One region of the Psychrobacter sp. GW64-MNA-CIBAN-0177 genome, then DNA from elsewhere that is predicted to be linked to it. Evidence: predicted binding sites of a transcription regulator. Region 1 holds the regulator's gene; the other holds the start of a gene.

What was found. The regulator PhoB, encoded in region 1, activates phosphate uptake and scavenging genes when phosphate is short. The targets are predictions, from matches to a motif close to TGTCATNAANCTGTCATAA.
Region 2: AAEY79_RS03055 (porin) is a predicted target of PhoB. The motif match lies at 10,531-10,549, and genes of this name have one in related genera.

What each region holds. Positions count from the first base shown of each region.
Region 1 is NZ_JBEOOY010000018.1:14,331-30,988, forward strand. Features, by position in the region: gene AAEY79_RS10855 (M23 family metallopeptidase) at 1-551, shown strand, start outside; gene phoR (phosphate regulon sensor histidine kinase PhoR) at 548-1,657, opposite strand; gene phoB (phosphate regulon transcriptional regulator PhoB) at 1,721-2,425, opposite strand; gene dtd (D-aminoacyl-tRNA deacylase) at 2,590-3,042, opposite strand; gene asd (archaetidylserine decarboxylase) at 3,171-4,013, shown strand; gene AAEY79_RS10880 (DUF1287 domain-containing protein) at 4,161-4,766, opposite strand; gene AAEY79_RS10885 (HD family hydrolase) at 4,954-5,598, opposite strand; gene AAEY79_RS10890 (MFS transporter) at 5,837-6,757, shown strand; gene AAEY79_RS10895 (hypothetical protein) at 6,735-7,106, shown strand; gene AAEY79_RS10900 (isochorismatase family protein) at 7,250-7,825, opposite strand; gene fadA (acetyl-CoA C-acyltransferase FadA) at 8,146-9,318, opposite strand; gene fadB (fatty acid oxidation complex subunit alpha FadB) at 9,469-11,628, opposite strand; gene AAEY79_RS10915 (polyprenyl synthetase family protein) at 12,408-13,517, shown strand; gene AAEY79_RS10920 (DUF72 domain-containing protein) at 13,601-14,419, shown strand; gene AAEY79_RS10925 (hypothetical protein) at 14,461-15,357, shown strand; gene AAEY79_RS10930 (superoxide dismutase) at 15,467-16,096, opposite strand; gene AAEY79_RS10935 (hypothetical protein) at 16,485-16,658, opposite strand, start outside.
Region 2 is NZ_JBEOOY010000003.1:4,778-21,435, reverse strand. Features, by position in the region: gene ispD (2-C-methyl-D-erythritol 4-phosphate cytidylyltransferase) at 1-104, opposite strand, end outside; gene AAEY79_RS03090 (septum formation initiator family protein) at 502-810, opposite strand; gene eno (phosphopyruvate hydratase) at 947-2,263, opposite strand; gene AAEY79_RS03080 (cation-translocating P-type ATPase) at 2,586-4,946, opposite strand; gene AAEY79_RS03075 (heavy-metal-associated domain-containing protein) at 5,256-5,480, opposite strand; gene AAEY79_RS03070 (heavy-metal-associated domain-containing protein) at 5,860-6,114, opposite strand; gene kdsA (3-deoxy-8-phosphooctulonate synthase) at 6,142-7,017, opposite strand; gene AAEY79_RS03060 (CTP synthase) at 7,446-9,080, opposite strand; gene AAEY79_RS03055 (porin) at 9,311-10,396, opposite strand; gene AAEY79_RS03050 (porin) at 10,696-11,805, opposite strand; gene AAEY79_RS03045 (malate synthase G) at 12,332-14,536, opposite strand; gene AAEY79_RS03040 (tRNA-(ms[2]io[6]A)-hydroxylase) at 15,127-15,894, shown strand; gene AAEY79_RS03035 (hypothetical protein) at 16,021-16,227, opposite strand; gene AAEY79_RS03030 (hypothetical protein) at 16,339-16,658, opposite strand, start outside.

The sequences.
Region 1 (16,658 bases):
TTTTCAGTCGTGTATTAAGCGTACTGATTAAAGCAAGTGTCTTGCTAGCGCTGTTATTTGTATTCGATAAATTATTACCCAGCATTAGCCAACAGACTCAGTCTTTTGTCGTAGCAAAATGGCAGCAACTGAGTTTATTACAACAAGCGTTACCCATAGAAAACAGCCTACCCAGTCCACTACCAGAGCAGCATCTAACCGATACTTGGGGCGCTGCGCGTAGCCAAGGGCGCTCTCATGAAGGCATTGATATTTTTGCACCTCGGGGCACACCAATACAATCGACCACGCAGGGCATCGTCCGCAAAGTCGGCGACAATGCGTTGGGGGGACGCGTGGTGGTGGTGGTTGGACCGGGCGGCGCAGGACATTATTACGCTCATCTAGAAGATTATGCCGACATCGCGCCCAATGACTGGGTCAATGCTGGCGATATCGTTGGCTATGTTGGCGACAGCGGTAATGCCAAAGGCACGCCGACCCACGTGCATTATGGTATTTATATCAATGGCAGCGCGGTTAACCCCTACCCACTTCTACAAAAAAATTAGGAGGTATGGGCAGAACGCACATACGCGGCTGGAAATACTGCACTAAAGGTCGAGCCTTTGCCTTCTACCGACTCTATCGTTAATTGCGCCTCATGTTGATATAAAACGTGCTTCACAATAGCCAAGCCTAAGCCCGTACCACCGCTAGCACGGCTACGTCCACTATCGATGCGATAAAAGCGTTCCGTCAAGCGCTCGATATGTTGGGGCGCAATACCGAGACCATCATCTTCAACAGCAAAGCGGCAGCCTTCCGCTGTTTTTGTCCAGCTGATAGCTATATTGCCACCCTTTGGCGTGTATTTGATGGCATTAATGACCAAATTGGATAAGGCACTCGTTAAGTACATCTGTGATCCGTATAACCCATCGTAAGTGTCTATCTGCAAATGAATAGTATGATTATATTCTTGGTTATACGCTTGCGCATCATCATAGATATGCGTCAGTAACTTGGTCATATCAATGTCATTAAGCTCGTGCGTCTCTTCGATTTCGATACGAGACAACAGCAGTAAGTCATTTACAATCCGATTCATACGGGCAGTCTGCTGAGTCATTAGCTCAAAGCCACGTCGCCACTGCGGTGGCATATCTTCCTGCTCGGAAAAATTTTCTAAATATCCCATCAACACAGTCAATGGCGTGCGCAGCTCATGCGAGACATTGGCGACAAAATCACGACGCATTTCCTCCAAATGCTGCAAGCGGGTCACATCATAAATGATCAGTAATTTTTCATCATCGAAAGGCGTAAGCTCACACTTTAGATAACGTTTAGGGTCTCGCCATGACACCATGTGCACACCATCGCTCGGTGGGGTGATAGCCTGATAGTACTGGCGAAATTCTGGTATGGTGATAAAGTCAAAAATACTCTGACCTTTATCAGTTGCCTGCAATAACAACAAGTCTTCCGCTGCCTGATTCCACCATTCCAAACCATCTTCATCATTGAGCAAAATAACCGCATCCCGTAACGCTCGTAAGGCGCTGCGGATTTTTTTAAGTTGATCCGTTGTATTGTGCTGGGCAACTTGCGCTTGCTCACCCTGTTGCTCATTTTCTATCGGCATCATAGGCATTATCGGTGTTGTCATCGTCATTTATCATCCCTACCACTAGATACTGTGTTTCTTTACGCTTACCAAGACATTTTCTGCGGCTGATTAAATGGATTCAATCAAGCTAGAAAACCGATACCCAGTACCGCGTACCGTTTGTATCAGCGTAGCACAATCATAAGGCTGCAGTAATTTACGTAAGCGCCGAATATGTACATCAATCGTCCGGTCTTCAATATAGACATTGCCGCCCCAAACCTGATCTAGCAGCTGTGTCCGCGTATAAGCACGCTCTGGATGACTCATAAAAAATGCCAACAATCGATACTCTGTCGGACCGATATCGATGAGCTGACCCGCTGCCGTCACGCGCTGGCTTTTAGGATCTAAGCTAAGCTTGCCGATTTCGATAGGCTTATCAGCGCTGAGTGCACTACTACGACGTAGCACCGCCTTGATTCTTGAGATTAGCTCACGTGTTGAAAAAGGCTTGGTCATATAGTCATCAGCCCCAGCATCGAGCCCATGAACCTTACTGTCTTCTTCACTTTTGGCAGTCAGCATAATGACCGGTATCTCGGCGAGCGAATCGTCGTTTTTGAGCATCCGGCAAAAATCAATGCCGCTTTTTTCACCGTTCAGCATCCAATCTAATAGTATCAGCGCCGGACGGTGATCAACCACTTGCTGATGCGCCTCTGCTACGTCCGCAGCGTGCAGGCTATCAAAGCCAGCCATCTCTAAGGTCATCGCAATCATTTCACGAATCGCAGGCTCATCCTCAACGATCAAAATTTGCTCATTATACATACGGCAGCCTTGTTATTAGATTTTAAGATTCAAAAATTTAGCGCACCAAAACTCAAATTAGGAAAATTAACATAAAGAAATTAAGATACAAAAAAGGCAATACACAGTCACCAGTTTCTACTTATTAAACGGGTTAATTATGACAGCTTCATGACAACGGCTTTCTAGACTTCTAATAAAAAGTTTAGTGGCCCATCATTGACGCTTGCCACTTGCATATCAGCACCAAATTGACCAGTGGCAACATTGTGATGCTGAGTTTTAGCATAAGTAATCATTTGCTCAAACAACATTTGAGCAGCATTAGGTGCCATCGCGCCACCAAAATCAGGGCGACGACCCTTGTCTGTTTTTGCCATCAAGGTAAATTGCGACACCAATAATAGCCCGCCACCGACCTGTTGCACATTTTTATCCAGTTTACCGACCTTGGCAGGATCGTCATGATTTTCAAATATGCGATAGGTCAGAATTTTATCAATCATGCGCTGGGCAGTTTGCAGGCTATCATCATGCCCCAAGCCAATATACGCCAACACCCCATGCTCGATGGCACCGATATTTTGTGCATCGACGCTGACACTGGCACAGTGAACCCGTTGTATAAGCGCTTTCATTTAGAGCCTTTTTTATTTATAAATGTCTGACAGATTATGGTCATACAATACTCTGCTGTCCATGATAAAATACCGCCATTGATTTGCTTATTAATTATTACATCAAACCCTATCTTGGTAGCCCGATTATGAATTTATTTACTACCCTTCAACAATTTGTCCCGCAGCAGCAGCTGAGTAAAGTCGCTGGGCGTCTAGCCGCCAGCCGTCATCCGTATGTCAAACGTGCCTTTATTCGTAGTTTTGCCAAGGCTTACGGCGTCAGCTTAGGTGAGTATGAGCGTCAGAGCTTTAATGCTTATGAGAGTTTTAATGACTTCTTTACCCGTGAGCTCAAAAAAAACGCCCGTATCATCGATAGCAGCGTAAACGGTATTGTCAGTCCTGCCGATGGTATCATCTCGCAGCTAGGACAGATTGAAGACCATAAATTGCTGCAAGCCAAAGGTCGTCATTATGACGTTGGTCAATTACTGGCCAATAGCGAAGATGGCAGCTATTTCGCTGATGGTAGCTTTGCGACCGTGTATCTAGCGCCCAGCAATTATCACCGCGTTCATATGCCTTTTGATGGTACCTTGACCAAGACCCGCTATGTACCGGGTACGCTGTTTTCGGTCAATAATACCACAGCCGCTAACGTGCCTGATTTGTTTGCCCGTAATGAGCGCTTGGTCTGTTTATTTGATACAAAATATGGCAAAGCGGCCGTGGTAATGGTTGGCGCTATGATTGTCGCTGGTATCGAAACCGTCGCTACCGGAAAAATCAGCCGCACTGAGGACATCCAAGAAGCAGATCACGACATGAGCTTTGAGAAAGGCGATGAGCTTGGACGCTTTTATTTAGGTTCAACGGCGATTGTCGTCTTACCAAAAGCCGCAAAAGCGGATTGGCAGGACAGCATGAAAGCCAATAGCGTGGTAAAAATGGGACAGCTATTGGGTGAGGCAAAAACTCAGCAAGCTTAGTTTTTAAGAAAATCATAGTACTAAAAAGCCCAGTTAAACGTAGATGATGACGTTTAACTGGGCTTTTTAATGGCTGTTAGTTTGTACTACTTCTATTTTGTATTGCCTATTTTTACTACTTTGGGCTACCCTGTGCAAAGGCCTTTATCAATATCGAAAGTGTTTGTGTATAGGATAAGCATAAAGGATGTTTTCTTCTTGCGTACCACGGCCAATATTATGAATAATCAGCGGCGCACCATCAGCAGCTGCTTTGTCTGAGACGATACCTATATGCGGCAAACCGCCGTTTGGCAAGCGCCACGTTACAATATCTCCGGCTTTAAAGCTGTCTTTATCAGTCGTAGATAACGTTTTTCCATGACGCGCAAAAAACGTTTCAAGATTGGGCACACGTCGATGATCGATATTTTTGTCCGTTGACTTCAAGCCCCAAGTCTTTGGATAGGCGGACCAATTTCCTTTCATATCATGATTGACCAACTGCTGCAAATCCACATTTTGCAAACGATAAGCACGGACAATCACATCGGTACAGACACCGGTCTCTATTGCTACATCGCCACGCGGAAACTCCAATTTACGATAAGTAGGATCATAACTCACCGTAACACCGATCTGTTTTTTGGCATCGTGCGCCAATTTATCACCATCACTGATAGGAGCAAGCGCTTGCGCCATTTGCGCTAGTCCCAGCATGCTGACAAAGGCTAGAGATTTACACAATGTTTTATAGTTTTTAAATAAGCGCATGTAGCCTCTCTGTTATTATTGATACTATTCAATATAAAGGTTTTAGACAGCGTCAACCATGGTGAGTCAGTAAAAAGGTGACGCTGTTAAATGACAATACTATTGAATGACAAAGCTATTAAATGACCACACTATTAAATAAAAAGGCTATTAAATAAAAAGGCTAGCTGTCAAATCTGCTATCAATTTACTTATCAATCAGCCATCCTTGCTTAGTCGCATATTCAATCTGTTTTGCTATCCAATCATGGATACTCGGAAAGCTGTCTTTAATAAAGCCATGCGCGCCAGCAACTTGCGAGCGTGTAACGTTAGCATCAATCCAAGTTTTTCCATTGGTATTTATATTAAGCAAAAATGGTAACAAGCGATCAACTACTCTTAGCAGTTGGGTTTCTTTACTATCACCTGTTTCCTGCTCTTCCCAAATCTCACTTAAATCAGCAATCCCATTTCCACGCTCATTTTGCAATCTAACAATTCCCGCACGTTCTTCAACATGCGCATCAACTCGCGTATCGGCGTATAAAAAAGTATCGCCGGCATCAATCTCGCCTAAATCATGTATTAGTGCCATCTTGAGCAATTTCTCATGATTGACATCCAGCTCAAACAAATCAGCGATTGACCAACACGCCATCGCCAAATGCCAAGAATGCTCGGCAGAGTTTTCTAAACGGGTCGTACCCGTCACATAGCTGCGCCGATTAACACGTTTAAGCGCATCAAGCTCTAATAAAAAATGGGTCACGTCATCAATACCGATGTTGGAGGGAATCTTCGGGTTGGGTACTGGGGTCTGCTTGGTTGATAATATGGCGTTTTCTGACATGGCTTTCTCTCATTTAAACGGTGAATGGTTAACGCTGTATCCGAATCTAATCTTTACGCAAAAGTAATTATTGTAGTCGACATTTTGCGCGTACTGCTAACCATCTAAATTTTTGCAGGGGTAATAATAGCAAGTGTCTTAATTTTTTATTGTTTAAGATTCAACTAATGCTCATAATAAGTCAGCAGGCAGATTGTAAAACAATTTATAAGAACCTGCACCAGACAAGGATATGTCGATGCCACCCACCACTGACGCTGCAACGCGTGCCACTTTACCACTTGCTACGGCACCACCTTTTAAGAAAAAACCGCCTAATAAATGGCTTATTATCGCAGGATTCTCTCTTTTACTTGGGGTCAATCAGTTTTTATGGCTGACCTTTGCGACCATCGTAATTAGCACCGAGGCACATTTCGGCGTTAATGAGTTTTTCGCCAATTTATTAACTTTGATGTTCCCTATCGTTTTTGTGTTGCTTGCCATCCATTCAGGCAAGGTGCTCGATAACATTGGCTATAAAAAAATCGTAAGCATAGCCGCGCTGCTTATGCTGATAGGCTCAATCATACGCTGGTTGGGCGCTGATCATTATTGGCTAGTATTTGCAGGGCAATTGCTTATCGCCATCGCTCAGCCGTATATTACCAATGCCATTAATCAGGTGACCTCGGATTGGTTTGATAAATCGCAAATCGCCACCGTAACGGGCGTGATTATGGGCGGGATGTTTTTGGCGACTGCCCTTGGTGCTTTTGCCCCTGCCCCATTAATCGAGGCGTTTGGCTTCTCTGGCATGCTACTTATCAATGTTATTATTACGGCGGTGGCAGTAGTAGGCTTTTTATTAGTGGTCGTTGAAAAACCCAAACAACAAGATAGCGCTATCTCACTGCACGAAATCGAATCGCTATTAAAAAATAAGCGCCTATGGTTTATCTCATTAGCGGTGTTTATTGCGATGGGTTATTTTAATGGGCTGAGTAACTGGATTGCACCTATTCTTGCGCCCCGCGGCATTGATGAAGCGACGGCGGGCATCATTACTGCCATGCTGATCGTCGGCGGTATTTTAGGCGCGCTACTGATTCCGCTATTATCTGACTATCTACAAAAACGGCGCATTTTTTTTAATATTGGCAACGCTAATTGGTGCTAGCGCCACCTATCCCTTGTTATATTTAACGACAGGAACCACAACATTATTGCTGAGCTTTATATTAGGGTTTTTCTTGTTGGCAGGTTATCCATTACTGATTGCCGCTGCTGAAGACACCGTACATGCGTCACAAGCCGCCAAAGCAGTTGCCATGCTGATGATGATGGGCAATCTCGGTGGCGTTATGATGGTGTTGCTGATGCAGAGCGTGAAAGGATTGACAGGCAGTTGGATGCCGACTGGCTGGGTACTGATTATTGCCGTCGCTTTAGCCACTTTTTTAGTCTTAAAAATAAAGGACAAACCAGTAATTAAACCTACTGTTAAACCAACTTCAAAAGTTGTTTAAGAGCCTTATTTCAAATCGTTACTTAAAGGCGAAAAAAGTTAGCATTTAAAAAAGATAGCGCCTAAGCCTTAAGCGCTATCTTTTTTATTAATGATTAAAAATTGTCTTATAACCAATCAATCCAGCTAATTAAGCTAATTAAGTCACTTAATCAAATTACTAATGGTCTTAAAAGCAGGGTCTTTACTACTGCGGCACAATTCAAAAAGAATGGATTCTACCGTACTAATCACGCCACCAGCGCGGCGGATACGGCGAATCGCTTGCTTCTTATCATAAGGAAAGCGCGAGCCAACCGCATCACCAATAATCACTGGCTGCATACCATTATCGAGCAAATCAAGCGCCGTTTGCATGACGCAGACATGCGCTTCCACCCCAAATAATAGAACAATACTACGATTTTGTTGGGCTAGATAATGCCACGAATCGTCATTATCACAAGCGCTAAAAGTGACTTTTTCAAAGCTTTTGGCATTATCACCTTCTAGCACATCACGTATCTCAGGCAGGGTATCGCCCAAACCTTTTTTGTACTGCTCGTTGAGCATAATTGGGATGTTGAGGGCTTGTAGACCTTTGATCAAAGTGACTGTCTTTTTGACGATATTTTCATGGTCATAAATATGCGGCGTTAAGCGTTCTTGAACATCGATTATCATCGCTTGGGTATTTTCGCGAGCGATTCGATAGGTACGATCGGTAATCATAGTAGACATGGCACACTCCTTGTACGGCTGACTTTATTGTTAAAGGCTATGTTAGTTTTATCATTGATATTGTCTTTATTAGCCTTATGCTCATTTAGTCATAGTTTGCTGAATGCGTCAATGGAGATAATTTTTAATCACAATACACAATCTGTTTTACAACATCGAAATTCATTAGTTTAGCCCATAAAAAAACCTCCAGCCATAATGACTAGAGGTTTTATTTATTGGCACGTCGTTACTATCTAATTCGTATAATCTTATTCATATGATGCCACCATCAAAGACTGATGCTGATACGATGGCATACCGTATAAGTCAGACTAAAATTACACACGCTCAATAATCGTCGCGATACCTTGACCAAGACCGATACACATCGTCGCTAGACCGATTTCAGTATCTGACTGCTCCATCGCATTTAGCAAAGTAACCGTGATACGAGCGCCTGAACATCCTAGTGGATGGCCTAGGGCAATCGCACCACCGTTGATATTGACGATGTCTTGCTTGTCCGTCAAGTTCAAGGCTTTAAGTACTGACAAGCCTTGCGCGGCAAACGCTTCGTTTAGCTCGATGGTTTGCATGTCATCGATGCTCATTCCAGCGCGCTTAAGTGCTTTTTGCGTAGCCGGTACAGGACCGTAACCCATGATAGCGGCATCACAACCAGCAACAGCCATGCTACGAATACGAGCACGAGGCTTAAGACCTAAGTCTTTGGCTTTTTGTGCGCTCATGACTAACATTGCTGACGCACCGTCAGATAATGCAGATGAGGTCGCAGCAGTGACCGTACCGCCTTTAGGATCAAAGGCTGGACGTAACTTTTGCATTTGCTCCATCGTTGCATCAGGACGAATCACTTCATCAACGGTACATAGTTGCAAGCGACCTGCGGCATCATGACCTTCGATACCGATGATTTCATTGTCAAAACGACCCTCTACCGTCGCAGCCCATGCACGGCGATGCGACTCAAGACCAAAGGCATCTTGCTCTTCGCGGGTGATGTTATTCATACGGCCCAGCATTTCAGCAGTCAAGCCCATCATGTTTGAAGCTTTTGCATAATGCTTTGACGCTTCAGGGTTGAGATCAACGCCATGCATCATGCCGACGTGACCCATATGCTCAACACCACCGATGATGAAAACGTCACCTTGGTTGGTCATGATTTGAGCAGCAGCAGTGTGAAGCGCCTGCATAGATGAACCACATAGACGGTTAACCGTTTGACCACCAGCAGTCTTTGGAATACCAGCTAGCAGACCAATGTTACGACCGATGTTCAAACCTTGCTCTAGCGTCTGATTGACACAGCCCCAGATGATGTCTTCGACGTCACGTGGGTCAAAGTCGTTACGCTCAACCAAGGCACGGACCAATTCAGCAGACATGCTATCGGCGCGAACATGGCGGAACATGCCGTTTTTAGTTTTACCCATTGCTGAGCGTACGCCATCTACGATGACCACGTCTTTTGGACTTAAAGTTGTCATACTATTTTCCTTTTCAATTTTTATTGTCAGTGGCAGTACCGCAATGCTCGCCTATCTAATTTAGAATGTTAAGGTTACTAATAATAAATTAATTACCAATAATCTTATCGAGCATGATGTACTGCACTTTATCCTAGTAATGACTGCCCATTACGCCGTGGCGTAAAAGGTCTCGCCTGCTGCTGCCATATCGCGAATCTTTTGCGGGGCTTCATAGGCTTTGCCAAGGTATGCGTATTTTTCACACAGTGCCAAGTAGTTATCTAGACCCATTTGGTCGATATAACGGCAAGGACCACCGCGGAATGGTGGGAAACCAACGCCCATAATCATCGCCATGTCGGCTTCAGATGGCGTGCTGACGATATTGTCTTCTAGGCAACGAACAGTCTCATTACAGAAAGCCAGCATGGTGCGGTCGATAATCGCTTGATCATCAAAGGTCTGCTTGTCGCTATCTGTCGTGGCTTTTAATAGCTCATAAGTCGCTTCATCAGCAACTTTCTTTGGCTTGCCGCGTTTGTCCATCTCATATTTATAGAAACCAACACCGTTTTTCTGACCTAAGCGTTTGTTTTCATATAAAAGCTCAATCGCGCCTTTATAATCAGGCTTCATGCGATCAGGGAAACCTTCTGCCATCACTTCTGCGCCGTGTACGCCGGTATCTAGACCAACCACGTCGATTAGATAAGCAGGACCCATTGGCCAGCCGAATTTTTCCATGACTTTATCGACATGAGCAAAATCCGCACCTTGCTTAAGCAGCAAATCAAAGGCACCAAAGTATGGGAATAACACACGGTTGACTAAGAAACCTGGGCAATCGTTAACCACGACAGGCACTTTACCCATTTTAGTAGCCAAGGCGACCGTAGTAGAAATGGCTTCTTCAGAGGACTTCTCACCACGGATGACTTCAACCAATGGCATACGGCTTACCGGGTTAAAGAAATGCATACCGACGAAGTTTTCTGGACGCTCAAGTGCTTCCGCTAAGAAAGTAATAGAAATCGTTGAGGTGTTTGACGCTAGGATACAATCGTCTTTTACTAGACCTTCTACTTCTTTTAGTACTGCACGCTTAACGTTTGGATTTTCTACCACCGCTTCGATAACGATATCAGTTTCAGCAAAGTCACCATAGTTCAAAGTCGGACGGATACGGCTTAACGTTTCACCCATTTTAGCTGGGGTCATTTTCTTACGTTCGACCATTTTGCCAAGTAGCTTGCTGGCTTCGCCCATACCAAGGTCTAATTGCTCAGACTTGATGTCTTTCATGATGATTGGCAAGCCTTTACTGGCTGCTTGATAAGCGATACCGCCGCCCATGATACCCGCGCCAAGTACGGCCGCTTCATTGATTTCATGTGCTTGCTTACTATGCTGCTTAGCAAGTTTCTTAACCAACTGATCGTTTAAAAATAGACCAACCAAGCTTTCTGCTTGTGGGGTTTTCGCCGCTTTTGCAAAGTAAGTCGCTTCGACTTCGATTGCTTTGTCACGAGGCAGATTGACATGCTTTTCGATTGCTTCAATAGCAAGCGCAGGCGCAGGATACTGCTTAGGATTGGCTTTGGCAAAGATCATACCTTTAGCACTGTTAAATGCCATCGCTTGCTCAAGCTGATTTAGCTTAACAGGCGCAAGCTTCTCTTCACGCTTCGCTTGCCAATCAAGCTCACCTGAGATACATTTTTTGACTAGGTCAATCGCAGCATCTTGCAAGTCATCTGCAGCAACGGTTGCATCAACGAGACCAAGTTTTAGTGCGTCCAGTGGTTTTTTCGGTGTACCAGTCGCGATTAATTCAAGCGCATTATCGATACCAATCACACGCGTACTACGAACCGTACCACCAAAACCTGGGAAGATACCCAGTTGGGTTTCTGGTAGACCAATGATAGCTTTGTCGCTCATGACACGGTATTCACAAACCAAGGTCATCTCACAACCACCGCCAAGCGCTGCGCCATTGATGGCCGCTACTTTTGGAAACGGCAAATCTTCAAAACGATTAAAGTCATGATTGATACTAATGACCCAGTCTTTGATCTCGCTTTCTGGATTTTTAAAAGAGCCGACAAATTCTGTGATATCAGCACCAGCGATAAACACGCCTTTGCTTGAGGTTACGATCAAACCTTTGACGTTATCGGCTTTTTCTAATGCAGTAACCGCTTCACCAAATTGCTTGTTGGTCTCAGCATCAAACTTGTTCACGCTCTCATTTTCGGCGTTGTACTGCATGTTGGCGATGCCATCTTCTAGCATTGTCACCGTGATGCGATTTCCTTGGTATACCATGTGGAACTCCTTGCTATGTAATAAAGGCTATGTAGTAAAAGCTAAGTGATAAAAATTACATCATAAAAGCGATGTTTTAGAATATAAAAAATAGCCGGTTATTGTTAGTAAAACGGGTAATAGCACCGCCAATTTGCTGTATCATAACCATAAATACATGACAGATTAAGCAGTGAAGATATCTTTATTATCCAGCGCTCATTGCTATACATCGATGCTAACTTTATTGCACCGATGCATAAGGCGCTTCATTTATATGCTATTGCTACAGGTACTGATGTTATAGATGCTGACTGGGATTTGAGCCAATACTGAGCTTTATCAATCAGATGGGGTGGTTAAAAGCACAATAGCGTCGTCAACATTGTCATCAGACCATTTTTACGTCAATTAGTGTAGGGGATTATGCCCCTGACTGTCACAAGCTAATACCATACTCGCAAGTCACTCTTAAGTCGATACTAGCCCTTTACCTAGCGGCGAACGTGCTTTAGTGAGTATCTGTATACTGAATTATTAACACGCTAAACAGGGTAGATAATCGGCATAAAATGCCCGACGCGCTCCCTTATCAAAACATATTCAACCGCTAAGTTAAATCAGCAATACGTAACGGTGCCTTGTTGCCATATTGCGCTCAAGCACGGATACCTTACCATCATACGACTGCTTTAAATTGCAAAAAAACCCTCTATTGATACCATGTGTCGCATAAGCAATACAACCTATCATGCTACACTAATACCGTTTTTATTATTCACCTGATAGATGGTTGGGTTATGACTGTTTCTTCTATGCCAAGCTTTATGCCTTCAAGACTTGTATCCTTTGCTAGCTTTGACAACAACACTGAGCAATTTCACAGCACCGTGCGCGCGCAATTGTCACAAGATATCGACGTGCTGTTTGCTTATGCCGAGCTGCCAAGCCCACTGCTTGATGCCTGCCGCTACGTGATGACTGGTCAAGGTAAATTGGTACGCCCATTATTGGTTGCCAGTGCCTTTGACAGCATAAATCGTAGCAATGCTAATGATGCCTTTAATAATAATGACAATGTTAATGGAAGCGCTAATAATAATGTTAGTAATGACGATGAAAGTGTGGATAAAAGCATTGATAACAAAGCCCTTCAAAATAGCGATTTAGAATCACTACTAGAAAACGATTCCGACTATGATATGGCGCGCCGTGCAGCGTTGGCAGTAGAGCTGTTGCATACCTATTCATTGGTGCATGATGATTTGCCGTGTATGGACGATGACGACTTGCGCCGTGGTCAGCCGACCGCGCATATTGTCTTTGCAGAATCAACCGCCCTACTCGCTGGTGACGTGCTACAGACGCTAGCCTTTGAGGTATTGACCGCAGAGCTGCCCACTTTTGCACCCTTTGACTCCGCTATCGCCAGCCAATTAATCGCGATATTTGCGCCGCGTGCCAGACGCATGGTTTCAGGGCAAATGCTTGATCTGAATGCTGAAGCCAGCATTGATATCACGCAAAGCGAGTTAGAAGCCATCCACCGTGATAAAACGGGCGCATTGATTGAAGCGGCTATGCTGATGGGTGGTATCTGTGCTGGCGCGACCGCTCCACAGCGTATTGCCCTACAAGATTGCGCACAGCATATTGGACTCGCCTTTCAGGTTCAGGACGATATTTTAGACGTGACCACCAGCACCGATACGCTTGGCAAACCTGCTGGCAGCGATGAAAAACTAGACAAGTCTACTTATGTAAAATTGATGGGCGTTGATGATGCAACTAGCTATGCACAATCGCTATTTGATGATGGACGCGCAGCCATTTCTCGTGAACTTAACGGTAATGAAGAGAATGATGCGCTGATGGCACTCATTGAATGGCTATGGTCGCGTAAAAAATAGCTTTGTAACATAGCAAAATAAAAGTAAATTTATAAATAATAGGCTAAAATTTTACTCATTAAAAATAGCAAAGCGTGATCAACATGGACAGCACCCCTACTCCGCGTATTTATCTTGGCACTGGCGGCTATAGCGATACCGACTTGCTTGGTACGCTGTACCCTATTGGCACCAAAAAAACGGACTTTTTACGCGAATACGCCAAACAATACGGCGCGGTAGAGATTAATAGCACCTTCTACGCGCCCATCGGGCAAAAAGCCTTTGCTGGCATGGTCGATAAAGCCTACGTGCAAGCAGACAGTGAGTTGAAGTTCGCGGTCAAACTGCATCAAGACTTTACTCATGCGCGCAAGGGCACAAGCGATCACGCCCAAGCATTTATTACTGCTCTCACGCCACTTATCGAAGCCAACGCTCTCGCGCCATTACTGCTGCAATTCCCACATGGTTTTGATCGTACCCATGAGCATCGGCTTTATCTCGCCAATCTCGTTAGCTGGTTTAAAGACTATCCGTTAGCGGTTGAGTTTCGTCATAATGGCTGGCACACCCCGCAAGTGGTCGATAGCTTTATCAAGCAAGGCTTGATTTGGTGTAGCGTCGATTACCCCAAAGTCAGCGGACTGCCACCGTCACGGCTGATATTCACTCAGCGTACTGGCTATCTGCGTATGCATGGTAATAATCTAAATTGGTGGGATGCGATGAGTGCCGCTGACCGCCATGATTATCGCTATAGCGAGGCGGAAATGCAGGATTGGGCGCAAGCGATTGCCAATCAACGTCAGCATTTTGATACGCTCTATATATTCTTTCAGAATACCGTCAATGCGCATGCGTATTATAATATTGCGATGCTCAGAGAGGCGTTGGGTAGGTTTGGGTTTGAGGTGCGATAGTTTTATATATTGCTTTTTATATATTTTATTTTAGGAAAAAAATGAATTCTATATTATTTGCACATCAACTATCAAAAGTATGGAGTGTTGAATCTAGCAAATCTAATTTTTCTGAAATTCAACAGTTTAGAGCTTTAATGAGAAGCTTTAGTTCTTTAAAAAACAATTTCAAAGTTGAAGAATTTCATGGTATGAAACATCAGGTTATTTTTAACGGTGAAGGCAGCTGGGGACGTGCACCTGCAAGGTGTGAAATTTCAGACTTATTAATTATCTCATATAGGAAACATCCTACTTTCCAAGCACGAGCGACACTACTACAGGCAAAAAAATCAAATGATAAACACTCAAACCTATGTAGCACTTCTTCTAATCTAATTCCTTCTATCAACTTCAAAGCCAATCTTGAACAATGGGATTTATTATCTCGAAGACCCAATGTTCTTCCACATAAGCCTTTTGATTGCAGACCTGATATTCTAAGTGGAGCCATATTACCCTCAATTGGCTCATTGGGAGTATTTCATAAAATTTCCAGTAAAAAGTATGATTTTTTTTATATGTCAGCAGATGTAGCTACCCCTCTAAGCTTCCCTAAATATAAGCATGCAAAATTAAAAACCAAACCAATGAATAGTTCTAGAAATACGAAAGGGTATTTTGAATGTACATACGCAAGTTGTTTAATGTCTTTCGCTATATCTTTATATAACTTAGAAATAGGAACACCTATTGAACCACAGCGCATTGTAAGTGAAGAAGATAAGAGCTACAGGAATATGTTTAGAGGATGGTTAAAGTCAGTACTGTATAGTCATTTAGAAATCACGAATAACGAATCACTATTAGCAAGAGATTTAATTAGTCAGTTAGAATCAAGCTATGATGGCGAATTAATGTCAGAACCACCTTCATTATTAATAATAAATTGTGATTAACTTAAAGAATTAAAATATCCATATGTGTGAATAATATTAAGCCTTCAAACCAAAAAAAGGACGCCTCTCAGCGTCCTTTTTTATTAATCAAATACTTAGTGGTTAAAGATTACTCTTCAACGCCAGCATCTTGACCTTTGTATTTTGCGTTCGCGTAGTCCCAGTTCACTAGCTTGTCTAGGAACGTGTCAACATAGTCAGGACGACGGTTACGATAATCGATATAGTATGCATGTTCCCACACGTCACAAGTCAATACCGCTACTTGGTCATGTGCAAGTGGTGTATCAGCATTTGCTGTTTTAGCAATTGACAGTTTGCCACCGACTTTATCAGCGACTAGCCACGCCCAACCTGAACCGAACTGAGTGAGTGCAGCGTTTTTAAACTCTTCACGGAACTTATCATAGCTACCGAAATCTTCTTCAATTTTAGCTTTCAAGTCGCCAGTAGGTTCGCCGCCGCCATTGGTTGGCGTCATGCAATTCCAATAGAACGTGTGGTTCCATACTTGGGCTGCTTGGTTGAACATACCTTGTTTGCTGTCATCTTTAGCCGTGGCTACGATTATTTCTGGCAATGTTTTGTCTTCTAGACCAGAACCCGGTAGCAACTCGTTAAGCTTAGTCACGTATGCATTATGATGCTTATCATGATGGAACTCTAAAGTTTCAGCACTGATGTGCGGCTCTAAAGCATCTTTTGCATATGGTAGGTCTGGTAAAGTAATGTTTGACATAGTTATTTTATCCTTGCTGGTTTAGCCATTAGTATTAGGTATAGCTTCAAATGAACGCTATAAATTATTGGACTAAATTGGCTTAGTTTATTGTTAGTGAGATTTATTACTCAATATGCTGTACATATTGCGGTAAACCTAAAAAATTCTAAATTTAAAAGCTATCTCAAGCAAGTGATACTTAATCGTTATTACACCATTAAACACCAAGTTATTGACTTAAAAGCCATTATTGGGGTTTGATAGTATTATTAACTTTACAAGCTATAAGATATAATTCACTGTAACTTGTCCCTATTATAGCAACAGTGATGGCAAATATCAGTTACCAAATGTTATGGCCTATCTATTATGGGTTGTATTTGCGCCTATTCCCTACATCTAAATGCTAGCTACCTTCTGCTAAATGCTCTATACAATATTGCTGACCACCTACTATATACGTCCCTCGCTTTGCTTCCCAAGTAAAATAAAATGAAGCAAAAACCATCAAAATAGGTAAAATGAACAGGGCTTTTCTTATCCTTAATAAAGTAATAATCTGAGTATAGATTTTAGGTTT
Region 2 (16,658 bases), on a different contig from region 1:
TGCTTAGCAATAGACGCACCGAAGCGACTACCGCGACCAGCGGCGACAATCATGGCGTGTATATTAGGTGTGGTATTCATAAGGTGGTTTTGATTGATACTCATGGTTGGATTCCATGATGATAGGACGGGGAGGAAGTGAAAAAGAGGTTTAGATTTAAAAAAAAGATTTTAGGGCGTGTTGAACATTCACAAATAGGCACTGCTGATTGCTAAAATGGTTTCATACAAGGCGCAAGTCGACGATAATGTTAATACCTTAGCTAGACTTGCAACGCAGTATGGGGCGATTTTAGCATCAGCCTGTAGGGACAGGACTGTTTTTTGCCGCTTCTGTGTTAAAAATAGACGTTTAGAAAGACTAAACTTAAGATTTTTAACGTTGAATCGCCTAAAAAATAGTCTCTGTCAGTGCCATGGTCGAATGTTCAACACGCCCTAAGATCAATAATGTCTCTACTATAGGTGATAGAAGAAATTCATTTTATGAGGTTGAGAGCAATCAATAACGGCTGTGCGTTGTCGGCGCTGTTGATACTTGTACAAAAGTCTCATTTGGCTTGATTAAGCCCAAATCTAAACGCGCGTGCTCTTCTACTGCCTCAAGGCCGGTTTTTAGATCATGAACGTCCGTACGCAGCAAGTTATTTGCCGCTACTTGATTGTCATTTAAACGCTGTTGTTCTTCAATCTGGGTCAATAATTTATGATGCTCAAATTGACCGTTTTCACCCAGCCAATACTGGTATTGCAGCCCTAACAGTACAGCGACCGCTAAAGCAAGTAAGATAAATTGGCTAAAGTATTTCATAAAGTATTAACGCCAAGTGATAAAGAGATAATAATTAAAATCGAAAAAATTAGATTAACTGATTAGGCGCTATATCATCCTGTGAATGACAATATAGCGCTTAAGTCTACACTAAAATTCTTAGCTACTCAGCTTATTAGCCACGTAGACCGATAAACTCTTCACGGCCACGGTAGCTTGCTCGTACTTGCTGCTCAATACGTAATAACTGATTGTATTTCGCAACGCGATCTGAACGGCATAGTGAGCCCGTTTTAATCTGACCAGCAGCTGTACCTACTGCCAAGTCTGCAATGGTGCTATCTTCAGTTTCACCTGAACGATGCGAGATAATCGTTGCATAGCCGTTTTTCTTCGCCAGATAAATCGCATCTAGCGTTTCTGACAAGGTGCCGATTTGGTTAAATTTGATCAAAATTGCATTGGCAATATGCTTATCAATCCCTTCTTGCAAGATAGCAGGATTGGTCACAAACAAATCATCGCCAACCAATTGGACTTTATCACCAATCTGCTCGGTCAAATACTTCCAACCATCCCAATCAGACTCATCAAGACCGTCTTCGATAGAGATAATAGGATATTGACGTGCCAAGCCTACTAGATAGTCTGAAAAGCCTTGGCTATCAAAGGATTTATTACCCTCGCCTGCCAAGATATATTGACCGTCTTTGTAGAATTCGCTGGCCGCGCAATCTAACGCCAAATGAATGTCTTCGCCTGCTTTATAGCCGACTTGCTCAATCGCTTGCATGATAACGGTGATGGCTTCTTCATTGCTACGCAAGTTTGGGGCAAAGCCGCCTTCATCGCCAACCGCCGTATTCAAGCCTTGTGCTTTGAGGACAGATTTTAAGCTATGGAAAATCTCTGTACCGGCACGCAGCGCTTCTGAGAAGCTAGTAAAACCAACAGGCTCAATCATAAACTCTTGAATATCAACGGTGTTATCCGCGTGCTCGCCACCGTTTAAGATGTTCATCATCGGTACCGGCATCGTCAATGACGTCTGATTGCGCAAGTTAGCGATATACTGATGTAGTGGCAGATTTTGTGACTTGGCAGCTGCTTTGGCAGTTGCAAGAGAGACTGCTAGCATGGCATTAGCGCCAAGGCTGTCTTTGTTTTCTGTACCATCGAGCGCAATCATAGCATCATCAATGCCTTGCTGCTCGGTGACATCTTTGTCCATCAATGCACTGCGGATCTGGCTATTAACGTTGGCAACGGCTTTTTTGACACCTTTACCCCCATAGCGACTTTGGTCGCCATCACGTAGCTCTAATGCCTCACGTGAGCCAGTTGAGGCGCCACTTGGGGCAGCAGCACGACCGATCGTGCCATCAGCTAAGATGACATCGGCTTCAATCGTTGGGTTACCGCGCGAATCTAAAATCTCACGGGCGCGAATGTCTTTAATTGCGGCGACGTTGGTGGTTTCTTCAGCGTACATAATATCTGTTAATTCCTTTGGTCATGCCAAGTTTGTGGGATAAATAACGGCAACTAGAATACAAAAAAGATAAAGTAAAATATCGTATAGCACATATGCTCAAACCAGCTTTACTTAGCTATATGATCAGTAAGTTTTGAGCAGGATTAAAGGTATTTTTAATACTTTAACCCTCAGCTATAGTGCTTGGCATCATAGCATAAATTTTATCAAACTTCCCTTATCTTACACCAACTTGCGCGCATAAAACCAGATATAGTCAGCAATAATCAGCCGTTATCAAATCGTATTATGAGCGCTATTATTGGCAGTAAAGCAACACCTATGCTTTTGTTAAACGTTCGCTATCAGTGTGTGAGCCAGATACCGTATTACTGAGCTCAACCTTGGTTTTAAATCGTGTTAAACGTAGCGCATTCATTAATACTGAAATAGAGCTCAGCGCCATCGCCGCGGCAGCAATCATAGGATTTAAAAAACCAAAAGCAGCAAGCGGAATACCAAGGCAATTATAAATAAAGGCAAAGAATAGATTTTGTTTGATATTGCGTAGTGTTGCATTCGCAATTTTTTGCGCCGCATCGATATGCATCAGCGACTCACCCATCAAGCGTGCAGAGGCACTATGTTGGGCGACATCCGTACCTTCAAACATGGCAAAACTGGCATCAGCGGTTGCCATCGCTGGCGCATCGTTGACGCCATCGCCTGCCATCGCTACTTTGTGACCCGCTGTTTGCAATAGGGCAATTTGGCTCGCCTTGTCGCGTGGGCTCATTTTGCCATAAGCCTGCTCGATACCCAGCTGCCCTGCCACATGGTCGACGACCGACTGCTTATCACCACTCATCAAGATGACATCGATGCCAGCATCTTGCAGCGCCTTAATTGTTTGCGGTGTATCCGCTTTTAAATCGTCCGCTAGGGCAAAAGCACCAAGCGGCTCATCATTAATACTAATCGCTACGGTACTGGCAATTTGCCATACCTTGGGCATCAGCTTCGGCAACGTCAAATTAGCAAACTCTGCGCTACCAACTTTTACCAGTCCCAACCCTTCGATGTTTGCCTGTATGCCTGCACCTTTGATGACGCTAATATCAGTGACAGTCATTAACGGTAAGTTGCGTTCACTAGCCGCGTTAATCAATGCCGTCGCTAAAGGATGGCTAGCGTGCGCCTCAACGCTGGCGGCTATTTGCAGCACATCATCAACAGCAAGCGATTTATCCACCATCACCTGATCGACGATAGTAGGCTTACCAATGGTCAAAGTCCCCGTTTTATCGAGCACCACCGTATCGATATTACCTGCCGCCTCTAAGCTTTGCGCATCTTTAAACCAAACGCCATGACGCGCGGCGACGCCCATACCAGCCATAATGGCCGCTGGTGTGGCTAAACCTAAGGCACAAGGACAAGCAATAACCAACACCGATACTGCATGCATTAAGGCAGTATCAATCATTCCCGTTAGCCACCACGTTAGCCCAAAGGTGATGAGTGCAATGGCAACGACGACTGGGACAAAAATGGCCGTTACTCTATCAGCAAGGCGCGCTAAATTGGCTTTTGAGCCTTGCGCATCGCTGAGCGCTTGCACCATGTCGCCAAGCTTGGTATCGCTACCTTTAGCACTGACGCGATAAAGCAAACTGCCGTTTTCGACCAGTGCTCCTGCTAATAAACCATCGCCTACTTCTTTTTTGAGCGGTACCGACTCACCCGTTAAATGACTCTCCACACACCAACCGCTACCATCGATAACGACCCCATCCGTTGCAACACGGCTGCCTTGTTTGGCACGCAAAATATCATCAATTTGCACATCTTTAAGAGCCACATTATGAAAATCACCATTTGGCTGTTGCTGTTCAACTTCATCAGGCGTTAAGGACAACAATAAATCGATACTGTTAAGGCTGTGCTTTTTAGTGCGCTCTTCTAGATATTTACCCGTTCGCACAAAAGCAATGACCATGACGCCTGCTTCAAAATACACAGCAGGGCTATTGCCAGTTCCATGACCACCAGCGTGACCACTTTGCAATAGACTGTTTAACGTGCCATCGCCATGGGTCAGCCATAGATAAGTCGAGTACGCCCATATGGTTACCGTACCAATGACGACCAGCACATCCATATTAGCAAGACCACCTTTGATGGATGCCCAAGCGCTTTTATAAAACGGTAAAGCAAATCCGAACTGTACAATCGTCGCTAGGATAAATTGAATCCAAACTGCTGGCATCCACGCCATACCCTGTCCAACGAGCATGCCTGCCATACCAACCAAGAACGGTAGCAAACAAACCCACAGCGCAATCAGGCGCCATGGATAAACAGTTGCGGTATCTTCATCCGACTTAGCAAACAAACTATCAGCGGCCTGCAAATTGGCCACAAAACCAGTTTTATTCACCCATTCTGTTACCTGCTCAGGTGTGGTTTGCGTTGGATCATAATCGACGTTAGCCGTCTCGCCAGCGAAGTTGACGTTGACTTCATAGACCGCCGGCTTCTTATTAAGGACTTTTTCAATGCGAGACGCACAAGCCTGACATGTCATGCCATCAATGGCCAGCTGCAGGTGTGCACGCTCCGGTGCAAGCGTTGTATTGGACTGAATATCAGTCTCAACTTCATAGGATTGCTCAGTGGCGGTACGGGTAGCGTCATTCATAGAGAGAACTCGTTATTGCGTTAAAGCGCATGATAGCGTTTATACATTTGGGCATTCGTTTGCGCGAAAAAAACTCAGCGACTTGATAAAATTTTTAGGCAAAAGCGTATTTGAAGACCAGTTTTCTAAAACTACTGGGATAAATATTAAATGGTTATGATTAGCGATAATTCAAATTTTTCTATTGTTTCAACGCATCAAGACCTATTGGTACATACATAAAAAGCAGTTAGTTATTGCTGCCTCATTATTTTTTAGCCATTAAAAAAACCAGCCATCAGAGCCGGTTCTTTTATAAATAAAAAAATCTTAAGAGTTAGCGACGGTGGCATCAAAGCCTGCTTCCTCGATAGCCGATGCAATAGCTTCTGCACTGGTCTTACTATCATCGAAGCTAACTGTTGCTAGATTGTCAGTGAGATCAACAGTAATAAGATCTAAACCATCAATCTCACCAGTAGCAGCATGGACACTTGCCACACAGCCACCGCAAGTCATGCCATCAATTTTAATAATACGTGTTTGATTTGCCATGGTAGGCTCCTTATTTTTGTAAATGAATTTTTATTAATTAGGGCGTGTCTTCAATTCACTCGATAGTTATCTAAATGAGCTAAAAATGGCTAAATCTTGCCAAACATCGTCAAATAGCTGATTAATATCCCGATATTATCTGCGCTATTTTTCTTATTTAACGGCAATTTATCTCATTTTTATCACCATTTTTGAAATGAAGACACGCCCTAGTATTTTTATAAGTCAAATAAACTGCTTTTATAGTTTTTTATAACATTCACTTTAAATGCAGGATGTCACTAGCATAAGCCGAATTGAAGCGAACAACAAGTTTGACTGCTAATATCTTTAAGAAAGCACTTTATTAAACGACTTTTTCTTTATAAGTGCCTCACCGCTAATCATGATGATGTGGATTTTGCGGTGAATCAATCGGAAACGGCTGGGTAACATAATCGACCATGCTAATCGCGGCAGTTAACGCATGGATACTGGTATCGGTATCATCATAGCGTACGGTAGCAACGTCCTTAGCAGGATCAAGCTCAATCTCAGTGACTCCTGTAATATTCTTAAGCGCGGTCATCAAGCTATCAAGACCTTCCGCGTCATCGATATTGTCGATACTGACGTGTGCAATTTGTATGGCCATTGTCTTACCCTCTTATCGTTTATAGCATTAATGCGTATCTAATACTTCAAAGCCTTTGACCAACTCATCAATCTGCTTGAGTTGACGTAAGAACGGCTCTAACTGACTGGTTCTTAAGGCACACGGACCATCACATTTTGCGGTTTCTGGGTTCGGATGCGCTTCCAAAAATAGCCCTGCCAACCCTGTCGCCATACCTGCACGTGCAAGGGTGGTGATTTGCTCACGGCGTCCACCGGCGCTATCACTACGACCGCCCGGCTGCTGCAAACTATGGGTTACATCAAAGAATACCGGTATATCCATCTGCTTCATGGTATCGAAGCCTAGCATATCAACGACCAAATTATTATAACCAAAGGCACTACCACGCTCACAAAGGATGAGCTTATCGTTACCACCTTCAAGGCACTTGTTAACGATGTGACGCATCTCATGTGGGGCTAAAAACTGGGCTTTTTTAATATTGATAATCGCATCGGTCTTCGCCATCGCATGCACCAAATCCGTTTGACGCGACAAAAATGCTGGCAACTGGATAATATCCGCAACCTCAGCGACGGGCGCGGCTTGATACGGCTCATGCACATCAGTAATAATCGGCACTTGGAACTTTTCTTTAATTTGCCCCAGCCAATCGATACCCTTCTCTAGACCTGGGCCGCGATATGAATGCAGACTTGAACGGTTGGCTTTATCGAAACTGGCTTTAAAAACATAGCCGATACCCAAACGCTGGCAAATCTCGACATACTGCTCGGCAATCTCGAACGCCAATTCTTTGGACTCTAAAACATTCATGCCACCGAACAATACAAATGGCTGGTCGTTGCCTATATTAATCGTATTGCCACTTGGCGTCGTAAGCTCTATATGCGATTGTGCAGTTAATAAATTTTCCATAAAGTAGTGACCCTCATTATTGTTATATACTGTTGTTATTAATATTACTCTCCCATATTGTAACCGATAGCCCAATGAATAAAAGTATCCAAGCGTAATTACATCTCGCTGATACTGTAGATTACTTAATCAAACCGCTATTGCTAGGGCGTGTCCTCATTTTAAAAATGGTGATAAAAATGAGATAAATTGCAGTCAAACAAGGAAAATAGCGCAGATAATATCGGGATATTAACCAGCTATTTAACGATGTTTGGCAAAATTTAGCCATTTTTAGCCCGTTTAGATATGATCAATTGAATTGAGGACACGCCCTAGAAAAAACTATTAAAAAATGGCTAAATAAACAGTCAAAAAAAAGACCAATCCGCAGATCAGTCTTTTCATTTATGTTAAAAATTCATTTTAAAACAGCAAGGCTTTTAGTATTATTTAGTATCGCTATAGATTTTTGCGGCTTTTACAAAGCTGTTAAACAGTGGATGACCACCGCGTGGCGAGCTGGTAAATTCAGGGTGGAACTGTACCGCGACGAACCATGGATGATCGCTAATCTCAACCGATTCGACTAAATGTTGCTTGGCAGAATAACCTGATATAGTCATACCTGCTTGCTCTAACGGCTCGATATAACGATTGTTCATCTCGTAACGATGGCGATGACGCTCAGTGATATTACTAGCGCCATAGATTTGGCTCAGCTTGCTACCTGCGACCAGCTCGGCTTGCTGCGCGCCTAAACGCATGGTGCCACCAAGGTCTGAATCATCACTACGAATTTGCAACTCACCGCGCTCATCTAACCATTCAGTGATCAGACCAATGATTGGCTCAGCCGTCTTGCGATCAAACTCAGAAGAGTTGGCATCGATATTCATCACATTACGCGCGTATTCAATGACGGCCAACTGCATACCGAGGCAAATCCCTAAATATGGCACGTTGTTTTCTCGAGCATAAGTAATGGCTTTCATTTTACCCATAGTACCGCGTTCACCAAAGCCGCCTGGTACTAAGATAGCATCGGCGTTATTAAGCTGTGCAAATAGGGTATCGTCACCTTCTAAACGTTCAGCATCGATATAATCAATCTTCACATCTGCCTTGTGCGTGATACCTGCGTGTAATAAGGCTTCGTTAATAGACTTATAAGCATCAGGCAGCTCGACATATTTGCCGACCATTGCCACGGTAACAGTGGATTCAGGATTGAGCTGGGCTTCAACGACTTTGTCCCAATCGCTCAAATCGGCTTCAGGTACATCCAAACCAAAGCGCTCACAAATCAAATCATCAAGATCTTGCTCATAAAGGGTACGCGGTATTTGATAGATACTTTGTGCATCTTCACACATGATGACCGCACGTTCTTCGACATTGGTAAATAGCGCAATCTTACGGCGATTGTCTTGTGAGATGTGATGATCAGAGCGGCAAATTAAGACATCAGGCTGTAAACCAATAGAACGCAGCTCTTTCACTGAATGCTGGGTAGGCTTGGTTTTGGTTTCACCCGCACTCGCAATATAAGGGACTAGGGTCAAATGCATTAGCATAGCGCGATTGCGACCTAGCTCTACTTGCATTTGGCGTACGGCTTCCATGAAAGGGAGTGACTCGATATCACCAACCGTACCGCCAATCTCGATAATAGCGATATCATAACCTTCACCACTGGCAAGAATCTTGCTCTTAATCTCATCGGTAATATGCGGGATAACCTGCACAGTGCCGCCAAGATATTCACCGCGGCGCTCTTTATTCAAAACGTTTTGATAGATACGACCACTGGTAAAGTTATTACTTTTACTCATCTTAGAATGACGTAAAAAACGCTCGTAATAACCCAAATCTAAATCCGTCTCAGCGCCATCTTCGGTGACGAACACTTCGCCATGCTGGAACGGACTCATCGTACCTGGATCGACGTTAATATACGGATCCATTTTGGTCATCGTCACGCTCACGCCACGTGCTTCAAGGACTGCGGCAAGAGAGGCTGCGGTAATACCTTTTCCTAGTGAGGACACTACCCCACCGGTCACAAATATAAACTTGGTCATAGTACTCTGTCGGTAATTGGTAAAGAAGGATTTTACTAAAAATACGCTACAAAATATAGGGCAAAAGCGCAAACTCTTTAAAACACTCAGTTTTTAACGCTTAATTGTCATAAGTGCGTAATCATCGTAAATACGTAGCTATTATAACCCACTGCGGCTTTAAAAAGGTCACAACAAAAAAACTCACCCCGAAGGATGAGTTTTTTATAATACGTTTTCTAATGTTTAGATTAGAATTTGTATTCAATACCCGTACCTACAATCAAGTCATCTTTGTTATTGTCACGGCTGATTTGCCCTGCATAAATATGACCCGTGGTCGCTTTATTGAATGCATATTCTCCACCAACTGCGATTTCATTTACATCAGCATCTTTTACGCCTTTTTCGTCAGTGGTATTAACATACTGTGCTTTAACTGCCCAAGGTGTTGCACCAACTTTATATTTACCACTAATTAGCCAAGATTTTTCATCTTCACTGGCTTTGTTAACGCGGTTGTTGTTAACGATGCTATAATTATCGTAGTATTGGCTTTGTTGGTATAGAGCACCTAAAGTTAAGCCCGAAACCATATTCATTTTGCCCATATCTAAACCAGCAACCAAACGCCACGTATTATCAATCACGCCAGTATTTACATTGTTAGCACCCATGTCTTTGTCATAAGCACCGGCTAGATAAACACCATTTTTGTCATAGGCTAATAAAGCAGAATAACCGTTATCTTTTACTTTTCTATCACGATAGACTGCAGGCTTCGCACCAGATGCTGCGGAAACGAGAATATCACCGTCGGCATCAGTTTCTGATAATGCGGTAGCTGCCATAAAACTCACTGGCATACCGACAATAACAGGTGATTGATAGGCCACCATATTGTTAGCACGGTATTCACCTGAAACACCCGCATTTTTAATATCAAATAAGCTATCATTAAACACGTCAACTTTGTTTTGTGCAAGTTTCAATGGGGTATCATGGCGTCCCGCTAGTACAGTACCTAAAGTGTTGTGGGCTAAGCCTACATAAGTATTACGTGATCTAAACTGTTGGCTATCGTCATCAACATCAATACCATATTCCAATTGATAGACTAATTTAGTGGTATCAGTAAGATCATCTTCACCTTTAAAACCGATACGTGATTGATTAGAGTTAAGTTTAAATGTATCTTCATCTGTCTTGTTAGCTGCATCGTAGTCTGTACTAACATAATCTAAGGTTAAAAATGCTTTACCATATACAGTTGGCGCAGCATGGGCAGCAGAAACTGAAAGTGCAGCGACGGCTGTGGCTAAAAGTAATTTTTTCAAAGGATATCTCCACTTTACGATTTGAGTGATAAATGGTCTAAGATCATTAGATATATAATGGCAAGGTCCTATACCTTCGAAACCATATATATAGCGAGCCATAAGAACTGCTTAGACATAACTTTACCAAGCAAATATTACAGTAAGATGAAAAAACCAAAGTTTACACAAATGTTATTATTAATTTTACGGATTCTGTTATTTAAGACACGCTGTTGTTCAAGACACAGTATTGATTACAAAACAAAAAAACCCACCCCGAAGGATGAGTTTTTTATAATACGTTTCTAATGTTTAGATTAGAATAAGTATTCTAGACCGCCACCGATAGCGAGTACATCAATATCACCACGTAAGTCGATTTCATTAACATTGCCGTCTTCGTCTCTCGAACCAAAACGACCATTGTTTAATTCCGCTGAATTTAGACCAGCATAGGCATGAGCGATCATATTATTTTTAAACGCATATTTGCCACCTACAACGACTTGATTTGAGTCATTATTCTCAAGACCACTGATATTGTCGGTTTTGTCATACTGAATATAAACAGAGGCTGGACGGGCAAAATTCGAAAGACCCATTTCAGCACTCACCACTAAACCGTCCTCTGTTGCAGTAGTAGTACCGGCATAGTCAGCTTCTTGATATAGAACGCCTAACTTTACAGGAGCTGCGATATATTTACCTAAATCGACGCTAGCACTGCCACGGATAATATCACCACTAACACTCATGTCTTGCTCATAAGCAATACCAGCGGTAATGCCTGTACCTGGATCAAACATCAATGAGGCACCATAGCCTGCGTCACGATCACTCTCAGATATAAAGTCTTCATCAGCACCATACATCAGCGCAAGCGCTAATGGTAGGTCATTGTATTTAGGCGCTTTCCAAACGATTGAATTATTGATACGGTTACCAACGGTCGGGGTCAAAATATTAGCAAAGCTGTCGTTGTTGTTCAGAGTACTAGAGCCAAGATTATCCCAATAACCTTCATTAACTGATACGTTATTGATATAGTCAATGACTGTGTAGTTACGACCAAAGCGGAATTCACCGAAGTCTTTATTTTTTAAACCTAAATAAGTATCACGACTTTTGAAGCCAATGTTATCGCTACCACTATCATCAACTTGAACGCCGTACTCTAATTGGTAAATTACGTCAGTGTTGGCCGTTATCGCTTCAGAGCCTCTGAAGCCTAAACGTGAAAGCTTAGAATTAACTTGTAATGAACCGTTGTCTTCATTAATTCTGTTATTATTATCCATATTCTGACCATCAATTTCAGCATTAACGTAATCAGTAGTAACGAATACTTTACCATAAACGGTAGGTGCTGCCTGTGCTGCAGATACAGATAGGGCGGCGATTGCTGTCGCTAAAAGTAGTTTTTTCATGGGGGTATCTCCACTTTACAATTGTAGTAATGAGCAAGCTGTGATTAGCTGGCGCCCATAATGGTATCGTCACAAATCCTCAAAGATATAATGTGTAACTAGCTACCGAGATTGGTCAGAAACAAGTGTGGCGAAGTTCTATTACAGTAAGATAAAAAACCATGACTCACATGACTGGGATTAAACAACGTAACTGCCATGTAAACTTAAGTCTTATGCGTCCTACTGCGTAACATCCGTTACCAAACTCATACTTAGAGTATAAGCATAACAACTTTGACATAATTTGCAACATATTTTTAAGTCTTTGATGACGAAAAATCCTTAAACCCATATTTAATCTAAGGTTTAACGATTGTTCAGATAAAAACAAAAAAAATACCCCTACTTGCCATTGGCAAATAGGGGTAACTTTTATAAATAAAGTAGAAATACATTGCTTTAAGTATGCTTGAGTAATACTAAGTATTGAAGGACTACTTAACCATGGATAAGTAGCCCTAAAATGGCTTTTATAAATAAGGAATTAGCAATGCGTATTGGCTTTTAAGTCTAAACGCGCTTGATGCAATAATGGCTCAGTGTAACCACTTGGCTGCTCACGACCTTTAAAGACCAAATCGCAGGCAGCTTTAAAGGCGTAAGAATTATCGAAGTTATTGGCCATTGGCTGATAGCCATTATCGCCCGCATTTTGCTCATCGACGACTTTTGCCATGCGCTTCATGGTATCCATGACTTGCTGCTCGCTTACCACGCCGTGATGCAACCAGTTAGCGATATGCTGACTTGAGATACGCAAAGTAGCACGGTCTTCCATTAGACCTACATCATTGATATCTGGTACTTTAGAACAGCCAACGCCTTGGTTTACCCAGCGTACGACATAACCTAGGATACCTTGAGCGTTATTATCAAGCTCTTGCTGCTTTTCTTCTTCTGTCCAGTTGCTATCTTTGGCCAATGGAATGGTCAAGATATCATCTAAGCTGGCACGCTCACGGGATTTTAAGCTGTCTTGCACGTCGGCAACATTGACCTCATGGTAATGCATGCTGTGCAAAGTAGCGCCCGTTGGTGATGGTACCCAAGCTGTGCTAGCGCCTGCTTGTGGATGGGTGATTTTGCTTTCCATCATCTCTTTCATCTCGTCAGGCTTCGCCCACATGCCTTTACCAATTTGAGCGTGGCCTTGTAGACCGGTCTCTAAACCGATATCGACGTTCCACTGCTCGTAAGCAGGCTGCCATGCTTGCGATTTCATATCGCCTTTACGGACAAAGGGTCCGGCGTTCATACTGGTGTGCATCTCATCACCCGTACGGTCTAAGAAGCCGGTATTGATAAAGATGACGCGCTCTTTTGCTTGGCGAATGGCTTCTTTTAAGTTGACCGTCATGCGACGTTCTTCGTCCATGATGCCGATTTTTAGAGTATTGCGCTCTAGACCCAATAGATCTTCTGAAGCGTTGAACAAATCATTGGCCATTTTGACCTCTTCAGGGCCATGCATTTTTGGCTTAACGATATACATCGAACCTTTGCGTGAGTTCGATAGCGCAGTTTTACCTTTCAAATCATTTAAAGACAATAGCGGCGTGATTAAGCCATCCATCAGACCTTCAAAGATTTGCTCTTGCCCATTACCCAAGTCGACCAAGATGGCTGGGTTTTGCATCAAGTGACCAACGTTACGAATCAATAGTAGTGAACGGCCTGGCAGGATAAGCGTGCTGCCATCTGGTCTGATATATTCACGGTCTGGGTTTTGTTTACGCGTACGGGTCTTGCCACCTTTTTCAAAGGTTTCTTGCAAGTCACCATTCATTAGACCAAGCCAGTTACGATACACTTCTACTTTTTCTTCTGCATCGACAGCAGCGATTGAATCTTCGCAATCTTGAATTGCCGTAATCGCTGATTCTAATAGTACATCTTTAATACTTGCTGGATCATCTTTGCCCACTGGATGATTGCCATCGATTTGAATCTCAGCATGCAGGCCGTTATTCTTGAGCAAAATACCAGTAGGCTGCTCTGCTTCACCAACGAAACCAACAAATTTCGCGGCGTCTTTTAGATCAGTGCTATTATCACCTTGAACAATTTCAAGTTTGCCATCGACCACTTTAAAGCCGGTCACATCGTTATATGACCCTGATGCTAAGGCAAAATGTTCGTCTAGAAATGCTTTGGCATAAGCAACAACAGCAGCACCGCGCGTTGGGTTATAACCACCTGTTGCTTGTTGGCCATTTTCGTCACTGATGACGTCAGTACCATATAATGCATCATATAAACTGCCCCAACGCGCGTTGGTGGCGTTCAATGCGTAGCGAGCATTACGGACTGGTACGACCAGCTGTGGACCTGCAATATGGGCAATCTCGTCATCGACGTTTTGAGTACTGACTTTGAAATCATCACCTTCTGGTAACAGATAGCCAATTTCTTGCAAGAATGTTTTATACGCGGGGTAATCAATTTCGCCATCTTTGGCAGGGTTGTCCAGATGCCATTGGTCAATCTGCGCTTGAATCTTGTCACGAGTTTCTAGCAGCGCTTTGTTACGCGGGGTAAACTCTTTGATGACCTTTTCAAAACCTGACCAATAGCTGTCTGAATCAACACCGACTTTCGGCAGCACTTCGTTTTCAATAAAGTCATACAATTGCTGGTCGATGGCAAGAATGCCTTTTTGAATACGATTGGCGTTAGAAGACTGGCTCATATTGTTATCCTTATCTGTTCGTGAGGTGTGTTAATGCTAAGTTGCTACAATAACGGTGTGAAAATATGTGCTCTTGGAGCATTTATCCCTAGTTTGCTTTGCGGTGAATAAATAGCAAACATGACAATGCGAACTGTTGGTGGTGATTGAGCATCTATTAATGTAATAACTGTTTAAGACTGAATTTGTCTGATGCAGCGTCTGTGATTTTGGGAGTGTCTGTAAGCAGAGCTGTCTATAATTCTTAGGTTTTAATACAGGATTGGCACTTGATATAATGCCTATCGCCCGCTACTAAGTAATGATCAATAGTAAGACAAAATGCCTGAAAAGCAAAATCTCATCCTACTATCAAATAATAAAATAAACAAGGAAACGTCATTCACCAAGTAAATACTTAGGCTGTATAATAATGATACTCTATAAGCCACCTACTCTAGAGGCTTTAATCAATACTTTAGAGTTAGACCATTATACGTTCAGTATAAACTGTAAGTAATCATTACAGCATTCATTTATGCTTAACGGTTATCTATTTAACTTTTAATATTTGATTAAGAGATGTTGAACCTTCGACTATGGCAAAGACTATGAATAATGAAAATATGAAAATCAATAACAGTAATGACAAGGCTGTGAGCGACAGCCATACAGAAGAATACAAGATAGAAAAAGACGGTCTAACAGAGGAAAGTATGGAACCAGACAGTATCGATATCGCACAACTGCGCACCCCTATTAAGGTCGACTTATCTGTTGTCTATGATTTTCTGGGAGCGCGAACCACACAGGCTTGGGTGGAGGCTGCCAGCGCTGATGTGCCTTTAATCATCCAAGATCATGCCAATTGCGAAAAGAAAGCAGCCGGTACAGCGATGAATCTACTATTCCGCTATGAGTTTTCTTACGACTTACAGCGAAAATTGGCGCAGTTAATACGTGAGGAGATGCTGCACTATGAGCAAGTCCTAGGCATTATGAATGAGCGCGAGCAAGAGTGGGGATATCTGAGTGCGGGGCGTTATGCCAAAGGGTTGCTCAAGCATAAACGTACGCATGAGCCAGCAGCAATGGTTGATGTATTAATCATCGGGGCGTTTATCGAAGCGCGCTCTTGTGAGCGCTTTGCCGCGCTTGCTGAAGTCATCGATGATGAACGCTTAGCCAAGTACTACCGTTATCTATTAAAATCAGAGAGTCGCCATTTTGAGGATTATTTGGCACTGGCACAATCGCTATCTGACGACAATATCGATGAGCGTGTCGCATTCTTTAAAGAAGTAGAAGCAGAGTTGATATCCAGTCCTGACACTGAACTGCGTTTTCACAGTGGTACACCTGCTGAGCGCTTCAGCTGATAGCTTGTGTCAAATAAGCGCTATGCAAAGATACTCATATCGTATCCATAAAAAAGCCAACACTAGCGTCTTAAACCATGCCTAGCGTTAGCTTTTTTATTTGTCTGTACAGAATATGATGCTCAGTTATGACTGTTTCTTATCTTCCATAAGTGGACTGTCATACTGCTTGGTATTTTTTGCGACATTATGCGGATCATGATCATCAGTCGCTTGCTCTGCAGCGGCTGGATTTGCCTTTTGTAATGCATCATCAGGGACGATACCATTATTATCATCTGCATCTTTGAGCTGATGGTTATCATGGTTAACTGTATCATTAGACTTATTCATAACCGATCCTTATTATAATAACTTTCTTCCACATCGAGCATTCGATAACTTGACTATACTCATATTAATAATGCTCAGATTAATAATATTCAGAAATATCTTGCTAAGAAATCAGTCTTTTTCATCCGGATTTAATACACGAGTTTGAGCGTTATCAACGTTGGCATATCGATTCATATCCGTAATACCTTCACTTTTTGGCGCTTCACTGCCCACGGTATCTTCGTTAATATTGTCATCAAACGGACTGCTGCCCTGTTGATCACGGCGATCTGGCTGGCGTGCTGGGTTGTCATTTTCATTGACATGCTCAGACTCTACTACACCCTCTTCAAAAGTGTCGGTACCTTTATTTTCATTGACGTTTTCTTCGAGCTCCTCATGGTTTTTCACCGTTTGAGCACTGTCTAAAGTTTCATGCGTGTCCGTTT